4 regions of the Mesorhizobium sp. P2_A8 genome follow, and region 4 is predicted to be linked to each of the others. Evidence: riboswitches for the same ligand, from Rfam matches in the RefSeq annotation. Region 4 holds a riboswitch; each other region holds the start of a gene.
The links. Region 4 has a riboswitch for cobalamin ahead of AC1D10_RS19940 (DUF1636 family protein). Riboswitches for the same ligand answer to the same signal wherever they lie in the genome.
Positions count from the first base shown of each region.

Region 1: it holds a riboswitch for cobalamin, as region 4 does, so the genes downstream of both, AC1D10_RS24810 (DUF1636 family protein) here and AC1D10_RS19940 (DUF1636 family protein) in region 4, are expected to answer to the same signal.
Region 2: it holds a riboswitch for cobalamin, as region 4 does, so the genes downstream of both, bluB (5,6-dimethylbenzimidazole synthase) here and AC1D10_RS19940 (DUF1636 family protein) in region 4, are expected to answer to the same signal.
Region 3: it holds a riboswitch for cobalamin, as region 4 does, so the genes downstream of both, AC1D10_RS00095 (aromatic ring-hydroxylating oxygenase subunit alpha) here and AC1D10_RS19940 (DUF1636 family protein) in region 4, are expected to answer to the same signal.

Region 1 is NZ_JBFUDB010000008.1:396,426-403,996, forward strand. Features, by position in the region: gene AC1D10_RS24785 (LacI family DNA-binding transcriptional regulator) at 1-522, shown strand, start outside; gene AC1D10_RS24790 (sugar ABC transporter ATP-binding protein) at 519-2,036, shown strand; gene AC1D10_RS24795 (ABC transporter permease) at 2,036-3,085, shown strand; gene AC1D10_RS24800 (substrate-binding domain-containing protein) at 3,154-4,137, shown strand; gene AC1D10_RS24805 (nucleoside hydrolase) at 4,390-5,364, opposite strand; cobalamin riboswitch at 5,648-5,854, shown strand; gene AC1D10_RS24810 (DUF1636 family protein) at 5,879-6,349, shown strand; gene AC1D10_RS24815 (ABC transporter ATP-binding protein) at 6,346-7,134, shown strand; gene AC1D10_RS24820 (ABC transporter substrate-binding protein) at 7,181-7,571, shown strand, end outside.
Region 2 is NZ_JBFUDB010000005.1:526,660-534,230, forward strand. Features, by position in the region: gene aroC (chorismate synthase) at 1-123, shown strand, start outside; gene ribB (3,4-dihydroxy-2-butanone-4-phosphate synthase) at 154-1,254, shown strand; gene AC1D10_RS17730 (MFS transporter) at 1,308-2,531, opposite strand; gene AC1D10_RS17735 (TetR/AcrR family transcriptional regulator) at 2,653-3,261, shown strand; gene AC1D10_RS17740 (hypothetical protein) at 3,357-4,340, shown strand; partial or broken gene bluB (5,6-dimethylbenzimidazole synthase) at 4,511-5,092, opposite strand; cobalamin riboswitch at 5,143-5,322, opposite strand; gene AC1D10_RS17750 (histone deacetylase family protein) at 5,444-6,370, shown strand; gene AC1D10_RS17755 (exodeoxyribonuclease VII small subunit) at 6,374-6,625, shown strand; gene AC1D10_RS17760 (DUF2277 domain-containing protein) at 6,736-7,002, shown strand; gene AC1D10_RS17765 (pirin family protein) at 7,037-7,571, shown strand, end outside.
Region 3 is NZ_JBFUDB010000001.1:13,283-20,853, forward strand. Features, by position in the region: gene AC1D10_RS00065 (carbohydrate ABC transporter permease) at 1-291, shown strand, start outside; gene bglA (beta-galactosidase BglA) at 296-1,960, shown strand; gene AC1D10_RS00075 (ABC transporter ATP-binding protein) at 2,002-3,114, shown strand; gene AC1D10_RS00080 (DUF680 domain-containing protein) at 3,206-3,442, opposite strand; gene AC1D10_RS00085 (DUF680 domain-containing protein) at 3,520-3,726, opposite strand; gene AC1D10_RS00090 (DUF680 domain-containing protein) at 3,796-3,993, opposite strand; cobalamin riboswitch at 4,499-4,699, shown strand; gene AC1D10_RS00095 (aromatic ring-hydroxylating oxygenase subunit alpha) at 4,814-6,061, shown strand; gene AC1D10_RS00100 (FAD-binding oxidoreductase) at 6,242-7,342, shown strand; gene AC1D10_RS00105 (FAD-binding oxidoreductase) at 7,409-7,571, opposite strand, start outside.
Region 4 is NZ_JBFUDB010000006.1:372,058-379,628, forward strand. Features, by position in the region: gene cobN (cobaltochelatase subunit CobN) at 1-2,275, opposite strand, end outside; gene cobW (cobalamin biosynthesis protein CobW) at 2,294-3,331, opposite strand; gene AC1D10_RS19940 (DUF1636 family protein) at 3,334-3,762, opposite strand; cobalamin riboswitch at 3,802-4,007, opposite strand; gene AC1D10_RS19945 (DUF6348 family protein) at 4,061-4,783, opposite strand; gene AC1D10_RS19950 (winged helix-turn-helix domain-containing protein) at 4,806-6,047, opposite strand; gene AC1D10_RS19955 (NADH-quinone oxidoreductase subunit A) at 6,380-6,745, shown strand; gene AC1D10_RS19960 (NuoB/complex I 20 kDa subunit family protein) at 6,736-7,317, shown strand; gene AC1D10_RS19965 (hypothetical protein) at 7,323-7,571, shown strand, end outside.

The DNA.
Region 1 (7,571 bases), on a different contig from region 4:
CAGTCGTCGATGCGCGCACTGATCGATCACGTAGCCTCCTTCGGCCACAAACGCATCGGCTACATCTCCGGCCAGCCGGGTCTGGCGACGACGCGCGAACGCATCGGTGCTTTTCACATGTCGCTGGCCGCCAATGGACTTGAGTGCCTGCCGAACTATGTCTCGCCGGAGAACGTCGATACGGCGAGCGCAACGGCATCGACCCACGCCATCCTGTCATTGCCTTCGCCGCCTACGGCATTGGTCACCGGCAACAACATGACGACAATCGGAGCGGTGCGGGCGATCCGCGAACGAGGCCTCTCGATACCGACGGACCTTTCGCTTGCCGGCTTCGATGATTTCGAATGGGCCGACTGCTTCGAGCCGCGGCTGACGCTTGTCGCGCAGCCCTGTACCGAGATCGGACGGCAGGCGGCTGCCTTGCTCTGCGCCCGCATCGCATCCAGCGGTCTGGAGCCGCAGGCAGTGCGGCTGCAAGCCGCGCTGCAGGTCCGTCTGTCCTGCGCGAGGCCGGCATGAGTGCGCCGCTGCTGTCGGTCACCGGCGCGGTCAAGCGCTTCGGCGGCGTCCAGGCGCTGCGTGGCGTCGACTTCGACCTCAAGTCCGGCGAGATCCACGCCCTGCTCGGCGAAAACGGCGCTGGCAAGTCGACCCTCATGAACCTGTTGTCGGGTGTCTATGCGCCGGACGAGGGCACCATCCAGATCGACGGCAAGCCGGTGCGCTTCAACAACCCGCGTGAAGCGCAGGCGGCCGGCATTGCCACCATTTTCCAGGAGCTCGACCTTGTGCCGACGCTCGACGTGGCGGCCAACCTCTTCCTCGGCCGCGAACTGATGCGGCCGGGCGGCTTCCTCGACGTGCCGGCAATGCGCAGCGAGGCCCGCAAGCGGCTCGAGGCCATAGAGCTTGCCATTGATCCCGCCAGCATGGTGGCGAACCTGTCGATCGGCCAGCGCCAGGTGGTGGCGATCGTCAAAGCGCTGTCCTACGCCTCGCGCGTGCTGATCATGGACGAGCCGACCGCGGCTTTGACGGTGGGCGAGGTCGAGAGGCTGTTCGACATCATGCGCAAGCTCGCCGCGAGCGGCGTTGGCATCGTCTATATCTCCCATCGCCTTGAGGAGGTGCCGCAAATCGCCGATCGGGTGACGGTGATGCGCGATGGTCGTGTCGCCGGCATCACGCAGCCGCACGCGCCGCAGGCCGAGCTGGTGCGCCTTCTGGTCGGGCGACCGCTGGATGAGCTTTTTCCCGAACGCGCCAGGGAGGCTGGCAAGACACTGCTCAGCCTGCGCGATGCGAGCTTCAGGCTCGCCCATGAAAGCGCTGGATGGCAGCCGCCGACAAGCATCTCACTCGACGTCAAGGCGGGCGAAATCGTCGGGCTGGCCGGCATCATGGGGGCAGGGCGTACCGAGTTGTTGAGTGCGCTCTACGGCACCGGCCTTGCCGGCCGCTGGGAGGGCGATGTCGCGGTCGACGGCCGCCCGGTGAAGCTCGATTCCATCAAAGCCGCACGCGACGCCGGCATCGCCTTCGTCACCGACGATCGGCGCGGCAGCGGCCTGATGCTGAGGATGGCGGTGGGCCTCAACCTGGTGATGTCGGTGATCCGGCGCATCTCACCCCTCGGGCTGATGTCGGCGCGCCGGCAGGCGGATGCCGTGAAGCAGTCTTTCGGCCAGTTCGATATCAGGCCGAAGAATCCCGACATCGCCGTCGGCGCGCTTTCGGGCGGCAATCAGCAGAAGGTGGTACTGGCCAAGGAGATCCTCGGCAACCCCCGACTGCTGCTGCTCGACGAGCCCACGCGCGGTGTCGATGTCGGCGCCAAGGGCGAGATCTACACGCGGCTGCGGCATCTGGCGGCGCAGGGCCTCGGTATTCTGGTCGCTTCCAGCGAGATGCCGGAGCTGATCGGCCTGTGCGACCGCATCGTGGTGCTGCGCCAGGGACGCAATGTGGCGGAATTCATCGGCGGCGTCGACGAGCACACAGTGCTTAACGCGGCAAATGGCAGGGAGGCCTGATGTCTGAGCAGAAGATTTCGGCGACAGGCAGGCCGGTGGCCGCGGCACCGGTGCATCGCGATCCGTTAGCCTTTGTAGTGCGCTTCCAGAGCCTGATCGGCCTTGTCGTTGTGGCGATCGGCGGCGTCATCTTCTCGCCGCGCCGGCATGGCGAAATCCTATTCCTCAACCCCGACAACATCGCCAACATCGTTCGCGCCGTGTCCGAGACCGGCATCATCGCCATCGGCATGACCTTCGTCATCATTACCGCCGGCATCGACCTTTCTGTCGGCGCGGTGCTTGGGCTCTCCAGCGTCGTCACCGCATCGATGATGATCTCGGGCGGCTTCGGACTCATTCCTACCATCCTGGCCGTACTCGTGATGGGCATCGTCTTCGGCGCCATCCAGGGCACCATCTCCAGCCGTTTCCGGCTCGAGCCGTTTATCGTGACGCTCGCCGGCCTGCAGGCGGCGCGGGGGCTGGCACTGGTCGTCTCGGGCAATCAGTACATCAACATTTCCTATGGCGACGGGCCGGGGCTGGCGCCACCGGTGTTCGCGGTGCTGGGTGAGCGGCTGTTCAACAACACTGTGCCGGTGGCGACGATCGTGTTCATCGTCTTTGCGGCAATCGCAACGATCGTGCTCAACACGACGCGCTTCGGCCGCTATGTCTTTGCCGTCGGTGGCAACGAGCGCGCGGCGCGCATTTCCGGCGTGCCGGTGTCGATGGTCAAGATATCGGTCTACGCCATCACCGGCTTTGCCGCCGCACTGGCCGGCATCGTGCATGCCGGTCAGTTCAATTTTGGCAGTGCCAATGACGGTATGGGCTACGAGCTGACCGCGATTGCAGCCGTGGTCATCGGTGGCACCAGCCTGTTCGGCGGCGCCGGCTCGATGGTTGGCACGGTCGCCGGCACCATTATGCTGGGCGCACTCGCCAACATCCTTCAGCTCAACAACATCACCCCCGCCATGCAGCTGCTCGCGACCGCTGCGATCATTGTGCTGGCGGCAGTGCTTCAATCCCTCGTTCGCCGCCGCGAGGGTTTGGGTCGTTAGGAGGAATGCGGCAGCAAGTGGAAGTCAACCAAGGTCTGGCCCCCGGCCCGACGAGGAGGAGAGTGAGTATGGAAACCACAAGACAAAGGCGTGCCCTGAAAGTCGCGCTTCTGGCAGGCGCTGGCCTGTGCATCGCGGGAGCCGCACAGGCTGCCGACCCGATGGTCAAGGCCTGCGCCAAGGACGGCCAGTTCATCATCGGCTTTTCGCAGGCGAACAATGCCGAACCCTATCGTCAGCACGTCAACGAGGAGCTGGAGGCGGCGGCCAAGGAAGTTCCGGGCTTCACGCTGCAGATCGCCGACGGCGCCGGCAACGTCAACACGCAGACCTCGCAGGTCGACAATTTCATCACCCAGAAGGTCGACATCCTGCTGATCTCGCCCTTCGAGGCGGCACCGCTGACGCCGGCGGTCAAACGCGCCATGGATGCCGGCATCCCGGTCATCGAACTCGATCGCAAGACGGTCGGCGATCCGGGCAAGGAGTACACCGCCTTCATCGGCGGCGACAATTACAAGATCGCGCTCGAGGCGGGCAAGTATACCGCCAAGACCTTGCTGCCCGACGGCGGCGAAGCAGCGGTGCTCCAGGGATTGCCGAGTTCGACGCCCGCGGTCGAGCGGCTTAACGGCTTCAAGGACGGCGTCAAGGAGAATGCCAAGATCCAGATCGTGGCCGAGCAGGCCGCCGACTGGGTGCCGGACAAAGCCCAGACCGCCTTCTCGGCCATGCTGCAGGCGCATCCCGACATCAAGGTGCTTTATGCCAGCAACGACATGATGGCGGCCGGCGCGCTGCTTGCCGCCAAAGGTGCCGGCAAGGACGTCAAGATCATCGGCACCGATGGCTTGCCGGGACCTGCCGGCGGCATCGAAGCGGTAGCGAAAGGCGACTGGGCGGCGACCTTCACCTATCCGACCGGTGCCAAGGAAGCGATCGAGATGTCGAAGAAGATTCTGCTCGATTGCGCCACTTCGGTGGAGCCGACAGTGACAGTGGAGACGACGGCGATCACGGCGGAAAATGCCAAGCAGATGATGGGGAAGTGAGGGAGCCAGCCACCAAGGTTGGATATGACAAGGCCCCCCGCGGGGCCTTGTTGTGTTCTGGGGCACTAATCCTGCAAGGAATGGCTGCTTCGCGCCTCATGACAGTTGCAGAGATCAGTTTTACCGCTTCCTCAAAGCAGACATCGTTGGCACGCGTAGCGCAAGTGGCCGTGTGACCTACCTTCCCGCCGATTGGCCCGAGGCACGCCCAGGTGTCTCTTGCTGCCTACCGTATCGTCGCGAAGGTGCGGGTCACGCCTTGTTCTTGGTTAGACGCTCCAGCGCATCCACTATCAAATCGCAGAATTTTTGATGGTCGAGCTTCATCGCCACGGTGTGGCGGAAGTCGACCTGCTCGCTCGCCGTGCCGCCGAAATGGTGCATGCCGCCCATCTTCTCGAAATTGCAGACCGTCATGCCTTTGGTCCACCGGCCGGCAAGCTCGACGCGGATATCGGCCTTCTCGGTGGTGAAGACGGTCGGGTCGATCATGGCCGCGACGCAGCATGCGTCATGCACGGCGGGATACTCGATCTGCAGGAGGCCACCATGCGTCGTCGCGATGAACTCCCAGATATCGAGGATGAACTTGGCGATCGGGCCGCCTACCGCGCGCACCCGGTCCTGAAGCCCCGTGGTGGCGAGCGCTTGATGCGTCAGGTCGAGCCCCACCATGGTGACGTCCCAGTTGGCCCGGAACACCACGGAGGCTGCTTCCGGGTCGGCATAGACGTTGAACTCCGCCGCGGGCGTGATGTTGCCCCTGGTAAAACTGCCGCCCATTGCGATGACCGATTTCACCCGCTCGACGATGCGCGGATCCTTGCGCACGGCAAGCGCGATGTTGGTGTAGGGACCGACCGGCACCAGCGTGATCGTCTTCGGCTCATGCGCCATGACGGTGTCGATGATGAAGTCGACGGCGTGCCGCTTGTCGAGCTCGAACGAGGCGGGCGGCAGTACGGGGCCGTCGAGCCCGGTCTCGCCGTGGATCTCGACGGCCAGCACCTGATCGATGAGGAGCGGGCCGGGAGAGCCCTTCGCCACCGGTACCTTGATGCCATAGGCGGTGCATACGGAAAGCGCATTGCGCGTGGTGTTCTCGACATTGTGGTTGCCCGAAACCGTGGTGATACCGAGGAGATCGATCTTCGGATTGCCTGCCGCCAGCAGGATGGCGATAGCGTCATCATGCCCTGGGTCGCAGTCCAGGATGATCTTTTCCATATGGCACCTCCTCTGTCGGCCGAGCCTGCCGCGACTACAGACTGCCGCCGCTTGCGCCGTCAAGGTTCTCGCCCTCGGCAACCGTAGTGCCAACTCGCTCGGCCCCCCGGCCACCTTCTACCTCCGGTGGCGAGCCCATTTCGAGCAGCTGCCACCTGCCGCCGCCGTGTTGCGCACAAGTGGAGTTGACATCGTCGCGGAATATCGCTTCAAACGTAATGTTATTACATTTGGATGGAGCCGCGACGTCGCAAAAAACCGTTGCGATGCGATCGATGGAAATCTACGCTGGCCCGGTGATGGTCCCCTGGCCGCAAGGCAAGGGGTGAAAAGGGAACACGGTGAGATCCCAAAGGGTCGAGGCCGTGGCTGCCCCCGCAACTGTAAGCGGCGAGCAAAATCCGTAAATGCCACTGGCCGGCAAGGCTGGGAAGGCAGGATGGCGCAACGACCCGCGAGCCAGGAGACCTGCCATCAGCATGAGTTGACCGGACGGGGTGTGCCGGGAGGAGACGTGGACGTCGGTCTTGTCGGCCGATACGCCAACATCCTTCCGTCGCCAATCGAGAAAGACGGAAAGTTGGACGGCGCTACAGATCGTATTCACCGCATTATTGTCTGCACGCTTTGCCGCGACGTCCCGACAGGGATCAGGTCGGGTGAAAATTTGTGCTCCGATTTGCGTTCCCGGCTCTCGGCCCACCATGAACCCGCCGTGGCGCATGGCTTCACGGTCGAGGGCGTGTCTTGCATGGCCGGCTGTGCACGGCCCTTGACGGTTGCCTTCCAGGCATCGGGCAAGGCTGCCTATCTCTTCGGCTCCATCGATGCGCAGGCCGATGTCGGCGATCTCGTGCGATTCGCCAAGCTCTATGCTTCGCTCGCCGATGGCTGGTGCAATTCGGGACAGCGCCCGGCGGGATTGGCCGGCAAGACGCTGGCCCGCATCCCGGGTCCGGAGAATCCGGCGGGAAACAGCCGATGACAGCGCCGGTTCTCGAAGCGCGTGACCTCAGTGCCATGGCGAATGGCCGGGATCTGGTCCATGCGGTCAGCCTGTCGGTGGCCGCGAGCGATCGCCTCGCCATCATCGGCCCCAACGGCGCCGGCAAGACGACGCTGCTGCGCATGCTGTCGGGCATGCTGCGGCCAAGTTCCGGCGAGGTGAAGCTTGGCGGGCGCCGGCTGGACAGGATTTCGGCCGCCGAGCGGGCACTGCATATCGCCGTGGTCGGCCAGACCGACCAGCCCGATCCGCGGCTGGCGGTGATCGACTATGTCGAGCTTGGCCGGGTTCCGCACGCCGGGCTGAGGCGCAGGAGCGACGAACGCGACATTGTCGTCGACGCGCTGCGCCGGACCGGCCTGCTGCCGCTGCTTGGCCGCACCATCGGCTCGCTGTCGGGGGGCGAGCGCCAGCGCGCCCAGCTGGCGCGCGCCATCGCGCAGGAGCCAAAAATTCTGTTCCTCGACGAGCCCACCAACCACCTCGACCCGCGCGCCCGTGGCGAACTGCTCGAACTCGTGGCCGGCTTCGGCATGACGGTGATCGCGGTGCTGCACGATCTGGCCCTGGTGGCCCCCTTCGCCACCAGGGTCGCGGTGATGAACAATGCCCGCCTGCAAGCGTTCGCCGCGCCGCGCGAAGCGCTGACCCAACAGCTGATCCGCGAGATTTTCGGCGTCGACGTCTTTCGTCTGCGCCATCCGACCGAAGACCGCGAACTGACGGTGTTCGAGGTGCCGAACCGCGCCGCGCCGCCATCCTGATCGAAGCCGTTCCGCCCAATCCCTGTTCAACAAAGGAGCACTTACCTTGAAACGCCTCGCCTTTTCGCTTGTCTTCTCGCTGCTGGCCTCGACAGCCTTCGCCTTCCCTGTGACCGTCGACAGCTGCGGCAAACCGCTGACCTTCGACGCGCCGCCGAAGCGTGCCGTCATCCATGACCTCAACATGGCCGAGATGACTTTTGCGCTGAAACTGCAGCCGTCGATCGTCGGCCTGACCGGCATCACCGGATGGTACAAGGTCGGTCCCGAATTCAAGGCCGAGCAGGGCTCGATCCCTGAACTCGCCCCCAAATATCCGACGCTTGAAAACCTCGTCGCGGTCGAGCCCGATTTCTTCTTCGCCGGCTGGTACTACGGCATGAAGCCGGGCGGCGAAGTGACGCCCGACACGCTTGCCCCGCATGGCATCAAGACGC
Region 2 (7,571 bases), on a different contig from region 4:
ATGACCAAGGGCCGTCACGATCCATGCGTCGGCATCCGCGCCGTGCCGATCGGCGAGGCGATGGTTGCCTGCGCCATCGCCGATCATTATCTGCGTCATCGGGGACAGACCGGACGCGTCTGACCTTCAACCTTGCCAGCGAAGCGAGCATCCATGCCTTACGACCAGAAGAAAATCGTCGAAGCCCTGCGTGCTTTCGAACGCGGTGAGATCGTCGTCGTCATGGACGATGATGGGCGCGAGAATGAGGGCGACCTGATCGTCGCCGCCGTCCATTGCACTCCGGAGAAGATGGCGTTCATCATCCGTCACACCTCCGGCATCGTCTGCACGCCGATGCCGCGCGAGGAGGCCAAGCGGCTCAATTTGTCGCCGATGGTCGCCGACAACGATTCCGCCCATACCACCGCCTTCACCGTCAGCGTCGATTTCAAGCATGGCACGACGACCGGCATCTCGGCCGAGGACCGCACGCTGACCGTGCGCAATCTCGCCAACGGCAACGTCGGTGGCTCGGATTTCGTCCGTCCCGGCCACATCTTCCCGCTGATCGCGCGCGAGGGCGGCGTGCTGATGCGCTCGGGCCATACCGAAGCCGCGGTCGATCTGTGCAAGCTCGCCGGCCTGGCGCCGGTCGGCGTCATTTCGGAACTGGTCAATGACGACGGCACCGTCAAGCGCGGCCCGCAGGTTTCGGCCTTTGCCGAGGAGCATGGCCTCAAACAGGTTTCGGTCGCCGACCTCATCGCCTACCGGCAACGCAAGGAAACGCTCGTCGAACGCGTGGCTTGCTCCGAAATCGACACGCTCGGCGGCAAGGCGCAGGTCTTCACCTACACGCTGCCCTGGGACTCCATGCATCACGTCGCGATTGTCTTCGGCGATATCCGCGACGGCGAGGAGGTGCCGGTGCGCCTGCATTCCGAGGATGTGGTGACCGACGTGTTCGGCACCAGCCACAGGCTGGACGGCATCATGAAGGCGATGGGCGAGCGCAGGCGTGGTGTCATCGTCTATCTGCGGGAGGGCTCCGTCGGCGTCGCCCATCAGGAACGCAAGCGGCCGGCGAGCGGCGACCGCGAGGACCACGAAGAGGCCCGCCGACGCGAGAACGAGTGGCGCGAGATTGGTCTCGGCGCACAGATCCTCAAGGATCTCGGCATTTCCTCGATCAATCTGATCGCTTCACGCGAACGCCACTATGTCGGTCTTGAGGGCTTCGGCATCCACATCGCCAAGACCGAGATTCTCTGAAGGGCAACCGCGGGAGATAGCGCCCGGTCCGTTCGAACCGGGCGCTTCGGGGATCATTCTGCAGGAACGACGCCTGCTTCGCATCCGTCCAGGTCGCATTTAGGCGTGGCAAGGCTGCGCTGGCCAAGCAACACGGTGGCCAGTGCGATTGTGCCTGAAGCCACCGACACCCAGAACCCGTTCTGGGCGCCGAATGCATCCACCACCGAGCCGGCCGCGAACGAGCCCAGCGCCATGCCGATGCCGATCCCGGTGGTCACCCAGGTGATGCCCTCGGTCAGCATCGCCTCCGGCACGTGCCGCTCGATCAAGCCGAATGCCGTGATGAAGGTCGGTGAGATCGCCACGCCGCTGACGAAGACGGCCAGCGCCAGAAGCGGCACCGTGTCGGCGGCGAGCAACGGCAGCGCTGTGAGCGCGATGACGGCGACGGCGATGGCAAGTTGACGCTGCAGGGCCATTTTCAGGTTGAGCGCCCCGACGATGATGCCGAGCACGAACGATCCCAGCGCGTAGACGCCGATGACCAGGCTCGCGGCGGCCGGCTGGCCAAGCTCCTTGGTGATCGCCACGGTGCTCACTTCCGTCGTCGCGAAGGTTGCGCCGATGAAGATCAGGGCGAAGGTGATGATCTGCACCGGCCGCAGGCGGATTGCCGAGCTGCGCGAACCATGTTCCGCCGGCCGCACTTGCGGCTCGGTCGAACGCTGCAGGATGAAGGCCGTCGAGCCGACGGCGAGGAACAGCGTGCTCGCCAGCATTCCCGCTTCCGGGAACAGGGCGGCACTCAGTCCCACCGACAGCGATGCCCCGGCAATGTAGACCAGCTCGTCCGCCGCCGACTCGAAGGCGAATGCGGTGTTCATTTCGGGCCGTCCGCGGAAAATCTCGGTCCAGCGTGCGCGCACCATTGCCGGGATGCTGGGCATCGCCGCGGCCAGCAGCGCCGACACGAACAGCGTCCATACCGGCCAGTTGTGATTGGCCGCCGCAATCAGGACGGCAAAGGCGAGCACGGAGATGATCGTGGTCGGCACCACGATCCGCGTCTGGCCAACGCGATCCACCAGCCTTGATATTTGCGGCGCCACGAAGGCGTTGGCCAGTGCGAATGTCGCTGAGACGGCGCCGGCCAGCCAGTACTCGCCACGCGTCTGCGACAGCATCGCCACGATGCCGATTGGCGCCATCGCGATCGGCAGGCGCGCCAAGAAACCCGCGGCTGCAAAGCCCTTGGCGCCGGGAGCGCGAAAGATTTCCGCATAGGGATTTTGCATGGTCCGGTTCCTCGACAAAGGAAGATTCGACAATTACATACGAAGCGTATGATTGTTAGATAGATCATACGCCGCGTATGTCAATTGGCATACGAAGCGTATGTTAGTAGGTCCAGAAGCCATGCACAAACCTCGCAAGGAAATGATCGCCGAGACGCGCGCCAAGCTGATAGCGGCGGCCCGCCACGCCTTCGGCACGATCGGCTATGCTGAAGCCTCGATGGATGATTTCACTGCCTCGGCCGGGCTGACGCGCGGCGCACTCTATCATCACTTCGGCGACAAGAAGGGATTGCTGCAGGCGGTCATCGCCGAAATCGACGGCGAGATGGCGGCGCACGTGAACGAAGTGGCGTCGAGAGCGCCGACCCGCTGGCAGCATTTCGTCGACGAATGCACGACCTATATCGAGATGGCGTTGGAACCGGAAATCCAGCGCATCATGTTCCGGGATGGCCCAGCCGTGCTGGGAGATCCGGCACAATGGCCGAATGCCAATGCATGCATCGCTTCAATGACCAGCCATCTGACGATGTTGCAGGAGGAGGGGGTTGTCGTATCCAGCCTCGACCCCGAGACTGCCTCGCGGCTGATCAACGGGGCGAGCAGTCAGGCGGCGCAACGGATCGCCAATTCGAGCGACCCCGAAGCGACGTCGAAGAAGGTGGTCACGGCGTTCAAGCAACTGCTCGAAGGCCTGCTCAAAAAGCCTGATCCGCAGCCGAACTGAAATCCCCATAGGCGGTCCGGCGCCATTGCCCGCAATTGACAATAGCCGGTTTGAGCGCATCCTCTCGCGCCATCTCTGAAGCGGAGATTCGGGGCATGTGGGATTTCGATATCGGCAGGTCGGTGTCTATCATGATGCGGACCTGGCCCTTCATTGTCTTTCGCATGATCGTCTATTTCGGCATCACGCTGGCCTACATCATTGCGACCGGTGCGGGCGCCTCCGTTGGCTATGGTATCGGCCATATCTCCACCGATCCTGACGGGCCGCTGTCATTTGCCTTGTGGGGCGGCGTGGTCGGGTTCGGTATCGTCTCGATCGCCGTTTATTGGATCCGCGAATACATCCTCTACGTCGTCAAGGCCGGCCATATCGCCGTCATGGTCCATCTGATCGACGGCCGCGATATTCCCGACGGCCAGAACCAGATTGCCTACGCCAAGGACATCGTCACCCGGCGTTTTGCCGAAGCCAACATCCTTTTCGTCGTCGACCAGCTGGTCAAGGGCGCCATCCGCGCCATCACCGGCCTGATCGGCGGCGTCGCCGCTTTCCTGCCGATCCCGGGCTTGAGCGGCCTGGTCTCCTTCATCAACACGGTGATCCGCCTGTCGCTGACCTATGTCGACGAGATCATCCTGGGCTACAACGTCCGCATCAATTCAGCCTCGCCGTTCGAGACGGCGCGGCAAGGCGTCGTGCTCTACGCCCAGAACGGCAGGATCATGGTCAAGAACGCCGTCTGGCTGGCGGTCATCATGTGGGGCGTGTCGTTCGTCATCTTCCTGCTGATGCTGGCTCCGGCCGGTGCCATTCTTTTCCTCATGCCCGGGCAGCTCGCGGGCTGGGCCTTCGTGCTCGCCATTGTCTTCGCCTGGGCTTTCAAGGCCGCGTTCATCGAACCCTTCGCCATCGCCTGCCTGATGCAGGTCTATTTCAGGACCATCGAGGGCCAGGTGCCCGATCCCGAGTGGGACGCCCGGCTGGCCGAAGCGTCGTCGAAATTCAGGGAACTCAAGGACAAGGCGCTGGCCTCCTTCGGTGGCTCGCGCTGGGGCACGGCCGGCGCGACAGGCTGATCAGCGGCGGTCGCCGTCGCCGGTGCGGCGCCGACAGCGTTGAGGCGCGTTACGGTCGATTTGAGCGGCGCTTCGCCTTGCCCGGAAAAAATCTCGCTCATGATCAGCTCCGGCAACGGCAGGCGGCGTCCCCAGCCGTGCGTTTCAAGGTCCGGTTTTGGCGCGAACTCCGAGACGCGGCCGACGCAGAGATAGGCGACCGGCGTCACATGCTCGGGAATTGACAGCAGATCTTTCAACGCCTGCGCCTCGATGATGCTGACCCAGCCGACACCAACACCTTCGGCGCGCGCCGCCAGCCAGAAGTTCTGCACCGCGCAAACCGTGCTGTAGAGGTCCATCTCCGGATTGTGCCAGCGCCCCAGCGGCGAACCCTTCGAGCGCTGGCGGTCGCAGGTGATGCAGATGTTGAGCGCGCTTTCGCAGATGCCATCCAGCTTGAGCTTGCGGTAGAGCGCCTGTCGCTCTTCCGCGATGGCTGGCAACTCCTGTTCGCGCGCCGCCAGGAACAGGTCGCGCACCTTCTGCCGTCGCTCGGTGTCGCGAATGACGATGAAGTTCCATGGCTGCATGAAGCCGACCGATGGCGCGTGATGGGCCGCAAGCAGCAGCCGCGCCAGCACATCATCTTCGAGCGCGGTGGGCAGGAAATGGCTGCGGACATCGCGCCGCGTGAACATGGCGCGGTAAACCGCGTTGCGTGCACTTTGGTCAAATCCGTCGCCAACTGGAGCGGTCATGTGTTCCGGCATCGCGTGTCCCCTTGCGATTGCAGTGTAGATGTCATCCGCCTGACCATGCGGACGACGATACCTGCCAGGCCGGTCTTCTGGCTCAGGATCAACCCGCGTCCGGTGCCTTCCCGTCATCGACAGTGGCATTTACCGGCGCGGTCCCCCTTACAGCGTTGGGCACGCCACGGAATTCAACCGTGTTCCCGATTCTCTCGCTTGCGGCGAGCACCAGGCAGTGGCGCCGACCTTACGCCGAAGCGCTAACGACGCCAATGCCCGTAGCGACACCAATGGACGCAGGCGTGATTTTCCCCAGTCATCAACCGCCTGCGCATGGCCTTTGTCGATCCGGGTCACTAGATTAGGGCGATGACCACCCGTCTCTACAGCCATCCGATCTTCCTCGAGCACATCACGCCGCCCGGCCATCCCGAGCGGCCCGACCGCTTGCGCGCCATCGAGCGTGTGCTCGACGACGAGGCTTTTGCCACGCTCGATCGCGTCCAGGCGCCGGAGGGCGACGAGGCCACCATCCTCTACGCGCATCCCGCCGATTTCGTCGCCCGCGTCCGCGCATCCATTCCCGACACGGGCATTGCCCGCATCGACGCCGACACCACCGCCAGCCCGAAGAGTTGGCAAGCGGCGATCACGGCGATTGGTGCTGCCAACGCTGCCGTGGACGACGTTTTCACAGGCCGCGCCGACAATGTCTTCGTCGCCGCGCGACCGCCCGGCCACCATGCCGAAAAAACCACCGCCATGGGCTTCTGTCTCTTCAACACGGCGGCGATTGCGGCGCGCCATGCACAGAGGAAACATGGCGTCGAGCGCGTTGCCGTTGTCGACTGGGACGTGCACCACGGCAACGGCACGCAGGATATTTTCTGGGACGATCCGACGGTGCTCTATTGCTCGACGCACCAGATGCCGCTCTATCCCGGCACCGGGGCAAAGAGCGAAACCGGCGCCGGCAACATCGTCAACGCACCGTTGGCGCCGCAGACCGGCAGCGAGGTTTTCCGCGACGCCTTCCTGTCGCGGGTCCTGCCGGCGCTCGACAATTTCGCGCCGGACCTGATCATCATTTCGGCCGGGTTCGACGCGCATCACCGAGATCCATTGGCCGAGATCAACCTGACCGAGGACGATTTTGACTGGGCGACCGGCCAGTTGATGCAGCGCGCCACGCGCCACAGCGGCAACCGGCTCGTCAGCTTGCTCGAGGGTGGCTACGATCTGCAGGGACTGGCATTTTCGGTCGCCGCCCATGTCGGGCGACTGATGAAAGGATGAATGATGGCTGGTGAGACCAACGAAGACATCAAGGCGATGAGCTTCGAACAGGCACTCGACGCGCTGGAGAAGATCGTCGATGATCTGGAGCGTGGCGACGTGCCGCTCGACCAGTCGATCCGCATCTACGAGCGCGGCGAGGCGCTGAAGGCACATTGCGACCGGTTGCTGAAGGCCGCCGAGGACAAGGTCGAGAAGATCAGGCTGTCGCGCGACGGCAAGCCGGTTGGAACGGAGCCGCTCGACGCCGACTGAGGCATGCTCCCGAACGATGGTCTTGCCTCACCGGTTTTTGGACATGATCATGATCGAGGATGGAATTCGCCCCGATTGAAACGGCTTCAGGAAGAGGAGGTTCGCAAACGATGTGCAGAAACATCAAGACCCTGTTCAATTTTGATCCGCCTGCAACCCATGACGAGGTGCGCGACGCAGCCCTTCAGTTTGTCCGCAAATTGAGCGGAACGACACGGCCCTCGAAGCAGAACCAGCACGCGTTTGACCACGCCGTCGAGGCCATCGCGGCATCGGCCCGTGAGCTTCTCGATTCCCTCGAAACCCATCAGCATCCCCGCAATCGCGAAGAGGTGGCAGCTAAGGCGCGGGCAAAAGCCGCGGTCCGTTTTGCCTGACGCAAGTAGGCGCGGCCGCTGACAAGGAGAGTGCATGAACTTCTTCCCTGGGAAAGACCCTGAAGTCGGCGATGCCTTTGCCAGCGACCAGATCGAGCTGATGGTCATCCCGAACGCCAAGGACATTGGCGGTTTCCAGGTGCGCCGCGCCCTGCCGACCGCCAAAAGGCGGCTGGTCGGGCCCTTCATCTTTTTCGACCGCATGGGCCCGGCGATCCTGCGCGCCGGCCAGGCGCTCGATGTCCGCCCGCATCCGCATATCGGTCTGTCGACGGTGACCTACCTGTTCGACGGCAAGATCAGGCATCGCGATTCACTCGGCACCGAAATGGTCATCCAGCCCGGCGACGTGAATTTGATGACCGCCGGCCGTGGTATCGTTCATTCGGAACGCACGCCCGAGGAACTGCGCGGCGCGCCGATGTCGGTCTCAGGCCTGCAGACATGGCTGGCATTGCCGGACGGCAAGGAAGAAGTGGCCCCGGTGTTCGAAAACACCGCAGCGCTTCGACTTCCCGAGATCGATGCCGAAGGCGTCAGCGGGCGCATCGTCATCGGTGATTTCCAGG
Region 3 (7,571 bases), on a different contig from region 4:
TTCGTCAAGATCGTGCTGCCGCTGTCGTTCCCGGTGCTGGCTTCGTTTGCCATCTTCCAATTCCTGTGGGTATGGAACGATCTGCTGGTGGCGATGGTTTTCCTGGGTACGGAGGCAGACCAGATCGTGCTGACCGCCAAGCTCAACGCGCTGCTGGGCTCCCGCGGCGGCGACTGGGAGATCCTGACGACATCGGCTTTCGTGACCATCATCGTGCCGCTGATCGTGTTCTTCTCGCTGCAGCGCTATTTTGTCCGCGGGCTGCTTGCCGGCTCGGTGAAAGGAGGCTGAGACGATGCAATCCGCTTTGAAGGCCAGTTCGAAGCCTGACCTCGCCGTCGATCGTGACTGGTGGCGAGGTGCGGTGATCTACCAGATCTATCCGCGCAGCTACCAGGACTCGAATGGCGACGGCATCGGCGACCTGAAGGGCATCATCGGCCGGCTCCCCTACATTGCAGGACTCGGTGCGGACGCCATCTGGATTTCGCCGTTCTTCAAGTCGCCGATGAAGGATTTCGGCTACGACGTCACCGACTATTGCGACGTCGATCCGATGTTCGGCACGCTGGCCGACTTCGATGCGCTGACCGCAGAAGCACACAGGCTGGGCTTGAAGGTGATGATCGACGAGGTGCTGTCGCACACCGCCGACAACCACCCCTGGTTCAAGGAAAGCCGGTCGAGCCGCGGCAATCCGAAAGCCGACTGGTATGTCTGGGCGGACGCCAGGCCGGACGGCACGCCGCCCAACAACTGGCTGTCGATCTTCGGCGGCTCGGCGTGGCAATGGGACACCAGCCGCCAGCAATATTACCTGCACAACTTCCTGGCCGAACAGCCCGACCTCAACTTCCACAATCACGAGGTCCAGAACGCGCTGCTCGACGTCACCCGCTTCTGGCTGGAGCGCGGCGTCGACGGCTTCCGGCTCGACACCATCAATTTCTACTTCCACAGCCAGGGCTTGGAAAACAACCCGCCACTGCCGCCGGAGCAGCGCAACGACCAGACCGCACCCGCGGTCAACCCCTACAACTATCAGGACCATATCTACGACAAGAGCCGCCCCGAGAACCTCGGCTTCCTCGAACGCTTCCGCGCCTTGCTCGATGAATATCCGGCAACCGCCGCGGTCGGCGAAGTCGGCGATTCGCAGCGCGGGCTGGAAGTGGTGGCGGCCTATACGGCCGGCGGCAAGCGCGTGCACATGTGCTACTCGTTCGACTTCCTGGCACCGGAAAAGATCAGCGCGGCCAAGGTCCGCTCGGTGCTGGAATCCTTCGGCAAGGTCGCCAGCGACGGCTGGTCGTGCTGGGCCTTTTCCAATCATGACGTGATGCGCCCGGCCTCGCGCTGGGCTGCTGGCGAAGCCGATCCGACCGCCTATCTCAAGGTCATCTCGGCGCTGCTGATGTCCTTGCGCGGCTCTGTCTGCATCTATCAGGGCGAGGAGCTTGGCCTCGGCGAAGCCGACCTTCGCTTCGAGGATCTGCAGGACCCCTACGGCATCCGCTTCTGGCCGGAATTCAAGGGCCGTGACGGCTGCCGCACGCCGATGGTGTGGGACGGCAGCGCCACGAATGGCGGCTTCTCCTCGGCAAAGCCCTGGCTGCCGGTGCCGGCCAAGCATCTGTCGCAAGCGGTCAATGTCCAGCAGGGCAACGAGACCTCGCTGCTCGAGCACTACCGGCGCTTTCTCACCTTCCGCCGCGCACATCCGGCGCTGGCCAAGGGCGACATCACATTCATCGAAAGTGCGGGCGACACGGTCGCCTTCACACGCCGCGCAGGCAACGAACAGATCGTCTGCGTCTTCAATCTGGGAGCTGAGCCAGCCAAGGTTGACCTAGGCAACCGATCGCTGCAACCTTTGCCCGGGCACGGATTTTCGGGGCAGGCGAGCACCGGTTCCGTACAGCTTGGCGGCTACGGCGCCTGGTTCGGACGCATCGACTGAATTTCAAATCACTTGAATTTCAAATTTCTGGGAGGAAACCAATGGCCGATGTCACGCTAAGACAAGTGAAGAAGTCCTACGGCAATCTGAACATTCTCCACGGCATCGACCTCGACATAAAGTCGGGCGAGTTCATCGTCTTTGTCGGCCCGTCGGGCTGCGGCAAGTCGACTTTGCTGAGGTCGATCGCCGGGCTCGAGGAAATCACCTCCGGCGAACTCAAGATCGCCGGCGAGGTCGTGAACGACGTGCCGCCATCGAAGCGCGGCATCGCCATGGTGTTCCAGTCCTACGCGCTCTACCCGCACATGACCGTCTACGACAACATGGCGTTCTCGATGAAGATCGGCAAAGAGAACAAGGCCGAGATCGACCGCCGCGTGAAGCAGGCGGCCGAAATCCTACAGCTGACCAAATATCTCGACCGCCTGCCCAAGGCGATGTCGGGCGGCCAGCGCCAACGCGTCGCCATCGGCCGCGCCATCGTGCGCAATCCGAAAGTGTTCCTGTTCGACGAGCCGTTGTCGAACCTTGACGCGGCGTTGCGCGTCGCCACCCGCATCGAGATCGCCAAGCTCAAGGAATCGATGCCCAACACGACCATGATCTACGTCACCCACGACCAGGTCGAGGCGATGACGCTGGCCGACCGCATCGTGGTGCTCAAGGAAGGCCATATCGAGCAGGTCGGCACCCCGATGGACCTCTACAAGAAGCCCGGCAATCTGTTCGTCGCCCAGTTCATCGGCTCGCCGGCCATGAACATCCTGCCGGCGACCATCGACAAGACCGGAAACCCGACCGTCGTCAGCCATGTCGGCGGCCGCAAGGCAACCGTACCGATCGCCACGCCGGCATCGGCAAACGGTGCCTCGGTGAGCTTCGGCGTCAGGCCAGAGGACCTGATGATCGCCAGCGGCGCGGACTATCTGTTCGAGGGAACGGTGGACTATGTCGAGCAGCTCGGCGAGGTCCAACTTGTCTATGTCGACATCGGCCGCGCCGACCTGCCGCTGGTGACCAAGATGCCAGGCAATGTCGAGGTCAAGCGCGGGGCGACGCTGCGGCTGAGCGCGGACGCCAGCGACCTTCACATCTTCGACGCGGACGGGCACTCCTTCTCGCTCCGTCAGCCGGAAGCAAAGGCGGCCTGAGGTCAGGAGGACGTCGGAGGCCACATGAAAAACGAAGAGCGGCGGGCACAGGCCCGCCGCTCTTTGTTTGCAGATCAGCTTCGGCTGTTAGTTAGCGGCCGAAGAGGTTCCGGTCGCTGCCCTGAGGGGCAGACTTCTGTACGTCGCCCGACGAGTTGAGCAACTTGTAAACGGGCGAATCGCTGTTGCGGATCGAGCCCGTATGCGAGGCGTCGACGTTGACGGTCGCCTGCTTGTTGATGTCGGTGCCGCCAACATTGTCGTTGCCGGCATAGGCGCTGCCAGCGGCAATCAGAAGAGCGGCGGCAGTAAGAACAATCTTTTTCATTTTTGATACTCCGGTATTTTCGAATTCGAGGCGGCAGGCTGACCCGCCGCCTCGCCGTCGGATGCTAGTTTCGGATGTCAGTTGTTGCCGAACAGGTTGCGATCGCTGCCATGGGTGACAGGCGTCTGCGCAGCCGGCTCGGACTTCTTGGTTGAAGCCGTGTACGAGCTGTCGACCGAGGCGGCAGGCTGATTGGCGCCCTTGGAGCCAAAGTTGTCGCTTCCGGCGAAAGCGCTGCCGGAAATGGCCAGAACGGCGGCGGCAGCAATAAGGATCTTGTTCATTTTAGCTCTCCTGAATTTCTGGATTTTGCCAGGGCGGCGGGCGAGCCCGCCGCCTTCTGGGAATCGGCGTTAGTGGCCGAAGAGATTGCGGTCGCTACCCTGGACAGGCGTCTGAGCAGCCGGTTCCGGCTTCTTGATCGAAGCGGTCTGCGAGCTGTCGACAGCAGTGGCTACCGGGGCGTTCGAACCATAGTGGTCGCTACCGTTAGCAAAGGCGCTGCCGGAAATGGCCAGAACGGCGGCGGCAGTGAGAATGATCTTTTTCATTTTAGGTACTCCAGTATTTTTCCCGTCCGTCTAGCGGCGTGTCTTGGGATGAAATCGCGTCGTTCGGACCGCCCCGATGTGGGAAAGCCATCCAGCCATTTCCAATCACGAAGTTGTTCCGCGTGGACCAAGAATCTGCCACTTGAAATTGTGCCAAGAGCATCCACACCAGTTGTTTTTCTTTGTGATATCAAATAGTTATGTAAAATCGGCACCCCGATCACCAACTGTGTCGGAGGCCCAGCGTTCACACCGTCCTGCACGCACCGTCAACAGAAACGAACCGTTCGGTTCGATTTTAGAAGTTGCTAATAGTCACTTTTCGAAACCGTTAACCTTTCTTAGGCCCCGGCAAGGGGTCGGATTCGAGGAGATTGCAGCCGGCGATGGCTGCCTAGGAGATCGGGTTTCGGCTCCGCAATAGCCGGCCGGAGCGTTTCGCATGCGTGTCGCGCCGCATGGATACGATGTCGTTTTCATGCCGATGGCGCGCCCGCGATCGTGATTAGATCATGTCATCTCAGGTGCCGCTTCGTGACGACGAAGCGGAGAATTGGGAAGCCGGTCAGAATCCGGCGCTGCCCCCGCAACGGTGGTGGAGTTCAAGTCGCAACGGGAGACCACTGGGCAAACGCCTGGGAAGGTGTCGCGACCGTCCGCAAGGACACTCCAGAGCCCGGAAACCAGCCCGAGATATTTGAACTCGACTGATCGCGGTGGGCGGTCAAGAGGTGGATAGTGCATGTCCGGCGCTTCGCCGGTCTGCGTCCGATCCTTCCTCCATCACCACCAGTTCAGTCCTTGGCTATGAGGACAGGACATGGACGCGCGCAACGATATGCTGAGGCTGCTGCAGAGCCGCAGGAACGGCTTCTCGCTCGAGCAGCCCTTTTACACCGATCCGGACTATTTCAAGCTCGACATGGAGCTGATCTGGTATCGCGACTGGCTGTTCATCGGCCATGATTGCGAGCTGCCCAAGCCGGGCAGCTACATTACCGCGCAGATCGGCGATTATCCGGTCGTCCTTGTCCGCGACCAGAAGGGCAATATCAACGCCTTTCACAATTCCTGCCGCCATCGCGGCAGCCGAGTCTGCAATTCAGACAAGGGCACGGCGGCAAAGCTGGTCTGCCCCTATCACCAGTGGACCTATGAGCTGGACGGAAGGCTGTTGTTTGCCCGACAGATGGCGGACGGGTTCGACAAGAGCCAGTTCGGCCTGAAGCCCATCGCCTGTGAAAGTGTCGGCGGCTACATCTTCATCTGCCTGGGCAAGGAGCCGGCGGATTTCGCACCGATGCGGGCTATGATCGAGCCCTACCTTTTGCCGCACCGGCTGCGCGAGGCCAAGGTGGCGTTCGAGTCGACCATTGTCGAGAAGGGCAACTGGAAGCTGGTCTGGGAAAACAACCGCGAGTGCTACCATTGCGCCGGCAATCACCCGGAGCTTTGCAAAACTTTCCCGGAGGCACCGACGGTGACCGGCGTGCAGGGGGCCGACAGCGACCCGGAAATGCTTGCGCACTGGGCGAAATGCGAAGCGGCCGGCCTGCCGAGCAAATTCCGCATCGATGCGGCCGGACAGTACCGCGCCACCCGCGCGCCGCTGCTGCGCGACGCCATCAGCTACACCATGAACGGCAAGCGGGCGGTGAAGAAGAACCTCTCCGACACCGTCTCCGCCGACCGGATCGGCACCTTGATGCACTATCACTATCCGACGACATGGAACCACATCCTCATCGACCACGCGGTGACGTTTCGCGTGCTGCCGATCAGCGCCACGGAAACGGCGGTGACGACCAAATGGCTCGTCCACAAGGATGCGGTCGAAGGCGTCGACTACGATCTCGCCGAACTCACCCATGTCTGGACCGAGACCAACGACCAGGACCGCCACATCGTCGAGGAAAACGCCTTCGGCATCCTATCGCCCGCCTACGAGCCAGGCCCCTATTCGGAGCTGCATGAGGGCGGCGTGATCCAGTTCGTCGAATGGTACGCGTCGTTCATCGGTCCGCGGCTTGCCGAAGGCGGCCGGCCGGCGCTGCGCAGCGTTGCCTAGTGCATGTCGCTCAAAAATGGCCCCCGGTTTTGAGACAACGACATGCAAGGAAACAAGACCTGAAGCGCGTCGCATGAACCCGTTTCGACGCGACGCGCCTTGGTGCATGTCGCCCAAGAGTGCGCAGCGGTTTTGGGATCACGACACGCACGGAATAAAAGGGACAAGAGGATGAATGCGATGACGGACCTTGGCCTCTATCGCCATCTCGACCAGATGACGCCCTGGAACGACAGGCTCCAGGTGCTGGAAGTGATCGGCGTCAGTGACGAAGCACCTGATGTGAAGACCTTCACCTTCCGCTCCGATAACCAGACCTGGTTCCGCTACAAGCCGGGCCAGTTCGTGACGCTGGAACTGCCGACCGCCGATGGGCCGCTGATGCGCACCTACACGCTGTCGTCTTCGCCATCGCGGCCGTTCTCGATCGCGGTGACGATCAAGGCGCAAGCGGGCAGCATCGGTACACGCTGGATGTTCGACCATCTGACGCCCGGTTCGCATGTGAAGGCCTATGGGCCGACCGGCGACTTTTCGCTGCACAGCCACCCGGCGGCCAAGTATCTGTTCATTTCGGCCGGCTCCGGCGTGACGCCGATGATGTCGATGCTGCGCTGGCTGAACGACTGCGCGCCATGGACCGATGTCGGCTTCGTCAATTGCGCGCGGCGCCCCGAGGAAATCATTTTTCGCAAGGAGCTCGAACTGCTCGGCAGCCGCATGCCCGGCCTGTCGCTCGGCTTCATGATCGAGGAGCGGTCGAGCCGCGAGGGCTGGTTCGGCCATATGGGCCGCATCGATGCGATCCGGCTGCCATTGCTGGCGCCCGATTTCCGCGAGCGCGAAATCTTCTGCTGCGGCCCCGATCCCTTCATGCGCGCCGTGCGCGGCATGCTGGACTCTGCCGGCTTCGACATGACGAAGTACCATCAGGAGAGCTTTGCGGCGCCTGTCGTGGAGGAGATCCCGGCACCATTCACGTCGCCGGCGGAAGACGGCGCCGCCGTCATCGTCGAAGCCGCGACGCCGATCCGCTTCGCGCTTTCGGATGTCGACGCCGAATGCGTCGCCGGCCAGACCGTGCTGCAGACGGCGCGGGCTTCGGGCGTGCGGATTCCCGCCGCCTGCGAGTTCGGCCTGTGCGGAACCTGCAAGGTGAAGAAGGTCACGGGCGCCGTCGAGATGAGCCACAATGGCGGCATCCTCGACCACGAGATCGACGACGGCTTCATCCTCGCCTGTTGCTCAAAGCCGCTTTCGGCGCTCGAAATCGAGGCGTGACCGCCGGGGGAATGCCGAGCCTCGGAACGGCGGCTACGAGAAACCTCTCGGAAGGACCGTGTCCGTTCAAACTCCGTAGCGTTCGGTTCGGATGATTTCCGCCGCAACGCCGGCATCCATCAGCGCCTGGGCGGCGGCGGAAACGAAGGCGTTGGAGCCGCAGACGAAGGCGACATCAGGCGGTCCGGGCAACCGAGCCATGGATTGCACCACCATGGCGACATCCACC
Region 4 (7,571 bases):
GCGTCGGCATGGTGCGCGGATCCGACGTGAACAGGTTGCGGCCGGTGGGCAGAACATCGGAACGGCCACGTGCCGGCGCGCCGGCCGGGCCGGCCTTGACGTGACGGCCATCCAGTACCGCGAGCAGAGCCGTCTTCTCTGCGTCCGCGCTTTGACGGCGCATGGCGTCAGGCTCGTCCACGGGCGCGCGGCCATAGATGTGCAGCCCGTCCTTGATGGCGAAATCCTTGAGGTCGCAGAGCCAGGCGTCGATGCGGCGCAGCGCTTCGTCGGGCGCGTCGGTCCTGGCGACGCCGGCTTCAGAGGCGAGGCCGGTTTTCTGCGCGGTGTCGACGATCAGCTTGGCCAGACGATCGCGGCGGCGGTGGTCGAGCCCGTCGGCCTGGGCGTATTCGTCGACCAGCCGCTCGAGCCTGTGCTGGTCCTCGTCCAGACCGGCGCCGGCCAATGGCGGCGGCAAATGGCCAAGAGTCACGGCGGCGATGCGCCGTTTGGCTTGTGCCGCCTCGCCGGGATTAGAGACGATGAAGGGATAGATGACGGGCAGGGGACCGGTGACGATCTCGGGAAAGCAGTTTTCCGAGAGCGCAACCGTCTTGCCGGGCAGCCATTCCAGCGTGCCATGGGCGCCGACATGGATGAGAGCGTGGACGCCGAGTGACTTGCGCACCCACAGGCCGAAGGCGATCAGGGCATGGCGCGGCGGTAGTGTCGGGTCGTGATAGTCGGCGCGACGGTCCGCCGAGCGGCCGCGATCGGGGGCGAGCGCCACGGTGACGTTGCCGAAGGTGGCGGCGCGGAAGGGGAATTTTGCGGAGCTGGGTGCCTCGCGCAATCCGGTTTCGTCTTCCGCCTTCCCCCAAGCCGCTTCTACCGCAGCCATTGCAGCCCTTGGCAGTTCGGTCGAAAAGGAGAGATAGTCGCCAAGCTTCAGCACGTGGTTTGAACTTTCCAGCAAATCCAGCAGCTCACGAGGCGTTTGCGGAATCCCGTCAACCGCATACCCCTGTTCCTTGAGGTCGTGCAGCATGGCCAGCACGCTGGACGGCACGTCGAGGCCGACGGCATAGCCTGTGCGGCCGGGCGCACTGGGATAATCCGGGATCAGGATCGCCAGCTTGCGCTCGGCGCGGGGCGTTTCCTGCAGCTTGATGAAGGTCGCGACGCGGTCCGCGACTTGCGCGACGCGGTCGGGCTCCGGCCGGTTGGCGAAGGCGCGGTGACCAAGTGCGGGATCGACCTCGGTCTCGCCCTTGAAGGAAATCGCGCCGGCCAGGATGCGGCCGTCGAGCTCCGGCAGCACGACATGCATGGCGAGGTCGGCGGGCGCCAGCCCGCGCTGGTTGTTTTCCCAGATATCGTGGCGGGTGGTGGCGACGATGACCTGGAAGACAGGCACGCCGGCGCGGTCGAACAGGGTCTCAACACCGGGTTCGGCGCCGGACGCGAAGGCGGTCGCGGTGATGATGGCGGCAGGTTTGAGCGTGGTCAGTGCGGTTTCCACGAACGTCAGGGATGCCGGGTCCTTGAGGCTGGAGACGAAGATGGGGACCGGGTTGATGCCGCGCTGCCTGAGCGCTTCAAAAAGGGCGTCGATGGGCGCGACATCGGCGGCGAGCAGCATCGAGCGGTAGAACAGGATGGGGGTGACGGGGGCGTAGACGTGGGAAGGATCGCTACCGTTCCTGGACATCCGGACGACATCCAGGTCATCAACGACACCGCGCCCCGGCTCATAAAATCCCGCCTTCGGTACAGCCACCGGTGCTGTGACGGTGCTCTTGGCGCCAGCCAACCGCGCCAGCTTCTGCACCAGTGCGCTCATATTGGCCGGGCCGCCCTCGCGGAAATAGTCGAGCAGGCCGTCCAATTCCTCACGCGACAGCGTCGAGGCTTCGATCAGGCGCAGATCCTCGTCGCGGCATTCGCCGGGCAGCAGCGCCAGTTTTATGCCGCGTGCGCGGGCGGTCGAGGCAAGCTGGTCGCAGCCGTAGCGCCACCAGTCGTAGCCGCCGAGGATGCGCACGAGGATGATTTTGGCGTGGCGGGCGACGCTGTCGATCCAGAGATCGACGGACATGGGATGGCGCAGGTCGCGCAAGGCAGCCAGCCGCATCGAGGGCAAGCGGTCGGCATCGGTCTTCCATGCTGCCGCCAGCCCGGCGAGATCGCTGTCGGTGAAGGACAGGGCCACGATATCCGCCGGCGTCTGCCGCAGATCGACCGGCTCGGCGAGGTCGTCGAGCGAGGCGGAGGTCGTGGTGAGGATGTGCATCGCGGTCCGTGGTGTGCGTCAGCCGGCGAGTATACGCTCGATCGCCGGGCGGTTCAGCCCCTTCAGGCCGATGACGACGAGGCGCGAGCGGCGGTCGTCCTGCGCCGTCCAGGCGCGGTCGTAGTAATGATTGACGCGCGGTCCGACAGCCTGCAGCAAGAGCCGCATCGGCTTGCCGCCGACCTCGACAAAGCCTTTCACGCGCAGCACGTTTTCTTCCTCGGCGGCGGTAGCGACGCGTTTTGCCAGCTCATCTGGGTTGGCGATCGAGGCTATGTCGACAATAAAACTGTCGAAGTCGTCATGCTCGTGGTCGAGCTCGTCGTCGTGATGGGTCTTACGGTTTTCGATGTCATCCTCGACGGCAAGGCCAAGGCCGAGCAACACCGACGGATCGACCTTGCCCTGCGACGTCGGCACGATCTTCACGGCGCGAGCGATGTGCTCGTTGATGATGGCGTTGGCGCGGGCCGAGCCGGCGGCATCCATCAGGTCGCTCTTCGACAGGATGATCAGGTCGGCACAAGCGATCTGATCCTCGAACACTTCCTCGACCGGATCGTCGTGATCGAGTGTCGTGTCCTGCGCGCGCTGCGCCTGAAGTGCGTCCATGTCGTTGGCGACACGGCCTTCGGCCAGCGCCGGTCCATCGACGACGGCGATGACGCCATCGACCGTCACGCGGCTCTTCACCGTCGGCCACTGGAAAGCCTGGACCAGCGGTTTGGGCAGAGCGAGGCCGGAGGTCTCGATCAGGATGTGGTCGACCTTCGGCGTCAGCGACAGGATCTGGTCGAGCGCCGGCACGAAATCGTCGGCAACGGTGCAGCAGATGCAGCCATTGGCCAGTTCGACGATGTTTTCCTCGGGGCATGTGTCGATGCCGCAGCCCTTCAGGATCTCGCCGTCGATGCCGATGTCGCCGAACTCATTGACGATGATGGCGATCCGCTTGCCGCCGGCGTTTTCCAGGAGATGGCGGATCAGCGTCGTCTTGCCGGCGCCGAGGAAGCCGGTGACGACGGTGCAGGGAACGCGGGAGACGGAAGCGGTCATGATCAGTCCTTCAACAGGTCGAGGGGAGGGATGCGGGCGACGAGGCCACGCTTCAGGCTATCGGGGCGGCCACGCCAGGGAATGAGGCCGTCGGTCGAGGTGGCGAAGAGTTTTGCGCCAGAGACGAGGTCGGCGCCGCTGGTCGCGGTCAGGTCGCCGAAGACATAGCTCCAGCAGCCATCGCGCAGGATGGCGGCACTAAGGCGGCGCTTGCAATTGCCGAGACATTCGACTGTTCGGATGCGGATGTTTTCGTCCGATGCGGCGCGGCGCGTGTCCTCAGCCAGCAGTTCGCCGGCGCGGGGGTGGGCGTCGGAGCCGGTCTCGTCACGGCAGGAGGCGCAGACGATGACGGTGACGCCGGTCAAGGCATCATCGTTGCCGGACAAAATATCCGCTGTCTCAGCCGAAAAACTGCTGTCGCGTTCCAAATCAGGCTCCTTGCCCGGAAAACCCGCCAGGCGATCGGATACTTTGTGTCCTAGACGGCAGGTCTCCTGGCTCGCGGGTCATCGCCTTGGGTGCCGCCTTCCCGGGGTTATCCCAGTGGTTTTCGGCCCAGGCTCTTCGCTTACAGTTGCGGGGACAGCCGCGGATTTGAGATTTTTCATCCCGCACCGCATTCCCTCTTGGCTCCTCCCTTTGAAGAGAGGAGACCGTCTGGACCGGATTTAGGCTTGTGTATGCAGGCGTGTCAACGCGGGAGGGCGAGATCGCCAACCGCTGTGCTCAGAGCCGCAGGATTTTCTTACCCAGCTGCGCCCAACGGCTCAGCGTAACCGGTCTGTCTTCCGGTAACGCAAGGATGACCTGGCGCAGTGCCTGGTATCCATCGCCGTGGTGCCAATCCTGAGCAACGAGAAGCTCCTGGCCTTCCAGCCATGTTTCATTGTCCAGGAGAACTTCCTTGCCCATAAGTTCTCCGCCGTAGCTCGCCACGAAAATCCGGACGAAATGACTGCCGGGAGGAACACTAGCCGTGAACAGTTTTTCCAGCTGGGCATAGAATGCCGGATATGTCCGGTTAAGCGTACATTCCACCGCAGCCTGGTTGATGACAGGTCCGCCGTACACCTTCCAACTGGCATCATTGCGCTGCCAGAACTCGATTTCGGCTTGCATGTTCTCGCAAACATGGCCCGCAAGGCCCTCGATCAGAACGTGAAATACACCGATCAGGAACTTTCCGAACGCCTGGCCTATCGCTTGTTGTCGTGTGTCGCCCATTCCAACGAATGATTCGATGACTTGCTGAGTGTCCAGCAACGGCGAGAAGACGTAGATTTCGAGGACAAGCCTGTGAGACGTGTCTCCTTGCTCCCTGTCGAAAATCTCGGCCTCAAAGCGCAGGTCCTCCAGTTCAAGCCTGACATCGTGCTGCCCGCGGATGGCGCTGATACCATGCGCAATCAACGCTTCGTGAATCAGGTCGAGAACCTCTTGCGATGCCATTGCCAAACCTCGACCGACAAATCTACTCAAACGTCTGCGGCCGACGGCTGATGTCAAGAGCGCCCTTTGTTGTTGACTGATTCAGCAGCGCCAGGCCCAAATCGCCGGCCGGCGTCACTTCGATGCGCTCCAGGCCGAGCCACCCCTGCATCTGCTTCAGTTCCTCGAAGAGCTCGGCGGCGGTTTCTGGCGGCGCGCCGGGTTCGGCATAGGCGGCATGGACGCGCAGGACACTGGCGGGACGGTCGGCCTTGAGATCGACGCGCGCCACGATGCGGTCGCCGAGCAGGAACGGCAGCACGTAATAGCCGTATTGTCGCTTTTCGGCGGGGGTGTAGATCTCGATGCGGTAGCGGAAATTGAACAGGTTTTCGGTGCGCGTCCGCTCGAAGACGACCGGGTCGAAGGGCGCCAGCAAGGCACGAGCCTCGATCCGGCGTGGCAAACGGGCGTCCTTATGGAGGTAAGCCGGCTTGTCCCAACCTTCGACGCGCATGGGCAAAAGTTCGCCGGTCTCGACCAGTTCCTCGAGGCGGCCCTTCATATCGGCTGGAGAAAGGCGGAAATAGTCCCGCAGATCGCCTGATGTCGCGATGCCATGGGCGCGGGCTGAGATGCGCAGCAATTCACGATGCGCATCTTCTGGGGCAGGTGTGGGCAGAGCCAGAATCGCCTGCGGCAGCACGCGCTCCGGCAGATCGTAAAACCGTTCGAAACCGCGGCGGTGCGCGGTGGTGATGCGGCCGGCCCAGAACAGCCATTCGAAGGCATGCTTGGCATGGCTCCAGCCCCACCAGCCGCCCGAGCCTTTCTGGCCTTCCAGCGCCGAGGCGGCGATCGGACCCTGGTCGACGACGTGGCGATAGATCTCTTCGACATAGGCGGCGTGTTCACGGCCCCACTTGGCCAGCCCGCCATACATCTCGTCGCCGCGCTCGGCCCGCTGCATGCGCCAGCGCATCAGCGGGTATGTCTCGACCGGGAGATAAGAGGCTTCGTGGGCCCAGTATTCGAACACCGTGCGCTTGCGCGTCACGGCGGCGTTGTCGAGCAAAGCGAGCGGGTAGGGGCCGAGGCGCGAATAGAGCGGCATATAGTGAGCCCGCACCACGGCGCTGACGGAATCGATCTGCAAGAGGCCGGTGCGGGCGAGCACGCGGGCGAAGTGACGGCGGTCAGGCGTGCCGGTGGGGCGGGTGTCATTGAACCCCTGAGCCGCTAGCGCGATGCGGCGAGCCATGGCGAGCGAGATTTTTTCCTTCATGGGAGACGGGACTCTGATGATTTTCGAGCAAAAGGAGCCAGTGATTCCGCGTCATGCTAGCAGGGTTTTGGCGGGATCCATGTCAGGAGAGAAAAGTGGAGTAAAAAGTGAAGGAAATCAAACAGGAGCGGAACGGACCAGTTTCTCCCGATGTGCCGTCCAGCACCGTCTTTTGAACAAGGTTTGACTTGCTTCGCCGAAAGCGCTGCGCTAACCCTCGCCGCGTTGCAGCATAGGCACTTAAAACGGTTCAGCGGTTAAACTGTCACGCTTCCGCATTAGGGTTCGTTGCTGTAATCAGAGTGGATTGGCCGCCAACGGAAAGCTGCTGCATGACCGCACTTTTGAGTTCGTATCTGCCCATCGTCCTGTTCATCGGCGTGGCGCTGGTCGTCGGCCTGGCGTTGCTTGTGGCGCCGTTCCTGGTGGCCTACCGCAACCCCGACCCGGAAAAGCTTTCCGCCTACGAGTGCGGTTTCAACTCGTTCGACGACGCCCGCATGAAGTTCGACATCCGTTTCTACCTGGTGTCGATCCTGTTCATCATCTTCGATCTGGAAGTGGCCTTCCTGTTTCCGTGGGCTGTATCGTTCTCGAAGATCGGCATGCTCGGCTTCTGGTCGATGATGGTCTTCTTGGCGGTGCTGACCATCGGCTTTGCCTATGAATGGAAAAAAGGAGCGCTGGAATGGGATTGAACGACAGTTCCGGAACGCTCGTCGCGCCGAAGCCCAAGGGCCTGATCGATCCCAACACCGGCAGGCCGGTCGGGGCGGATGATCCTTTCTTCCTCGAGATCAACAACGAACTGGCGGACAAGGGCTTTCTCGTCACCTCGACGGAAGCGCTGATCACCTGGGCGCGCAGCGGTTCGTTGATGTTCATGACGTTCGGTCTCGCCTGCTGCGCGGTCGAGATGATCCACACCTCGATGCCGCGCTACGACTCGGAGCGGTTCGGTGTTGCGCCGCGCGCGTCTCCGCGCCAGTCCGACATCATGATCGTCGCCGGCACGCTGACCAACAAGATGGCGCCTGCGCTGCGCAAGGTCTACGACCAGATGCCGGAGCCGCGCTACGTCATCTCGATGGGCTCCTGCGCCAATGGCGGCGGCTACTACCACTATTCCTATTCGGTGGTGCGCGGCTGCGACCGCGTCGTGCCGGTCGACATCTATGTGCCCGGCTGTCCGCCGAGCGCCGAAGCGCTGCTTTACGGCATTCTTCTCCTACAGAAGAAGATCCGCCGCACCGGCACGATCGAGCGGTAATCACTATGGATGAAGCCAAGATTATCTACGGCAACCCTGAGCCTTGGCTGGGTTTGACGTTCAAGGCGTTAGAGCAGCGATTTGAGGAAACCGACTCTGGTTCGAGGTTTTATTCTTCCACGCTTTCAGCAGACTCAAAATTTGGCAATGCCGGTGTCGGTATCGACATCATGTTGAATGATTGGGAGGCCGAGCCGACGAGCGATCCACAAATAGTCTTTTATCATGGCGACGTGAGGCTGCGTTCGCTTGGA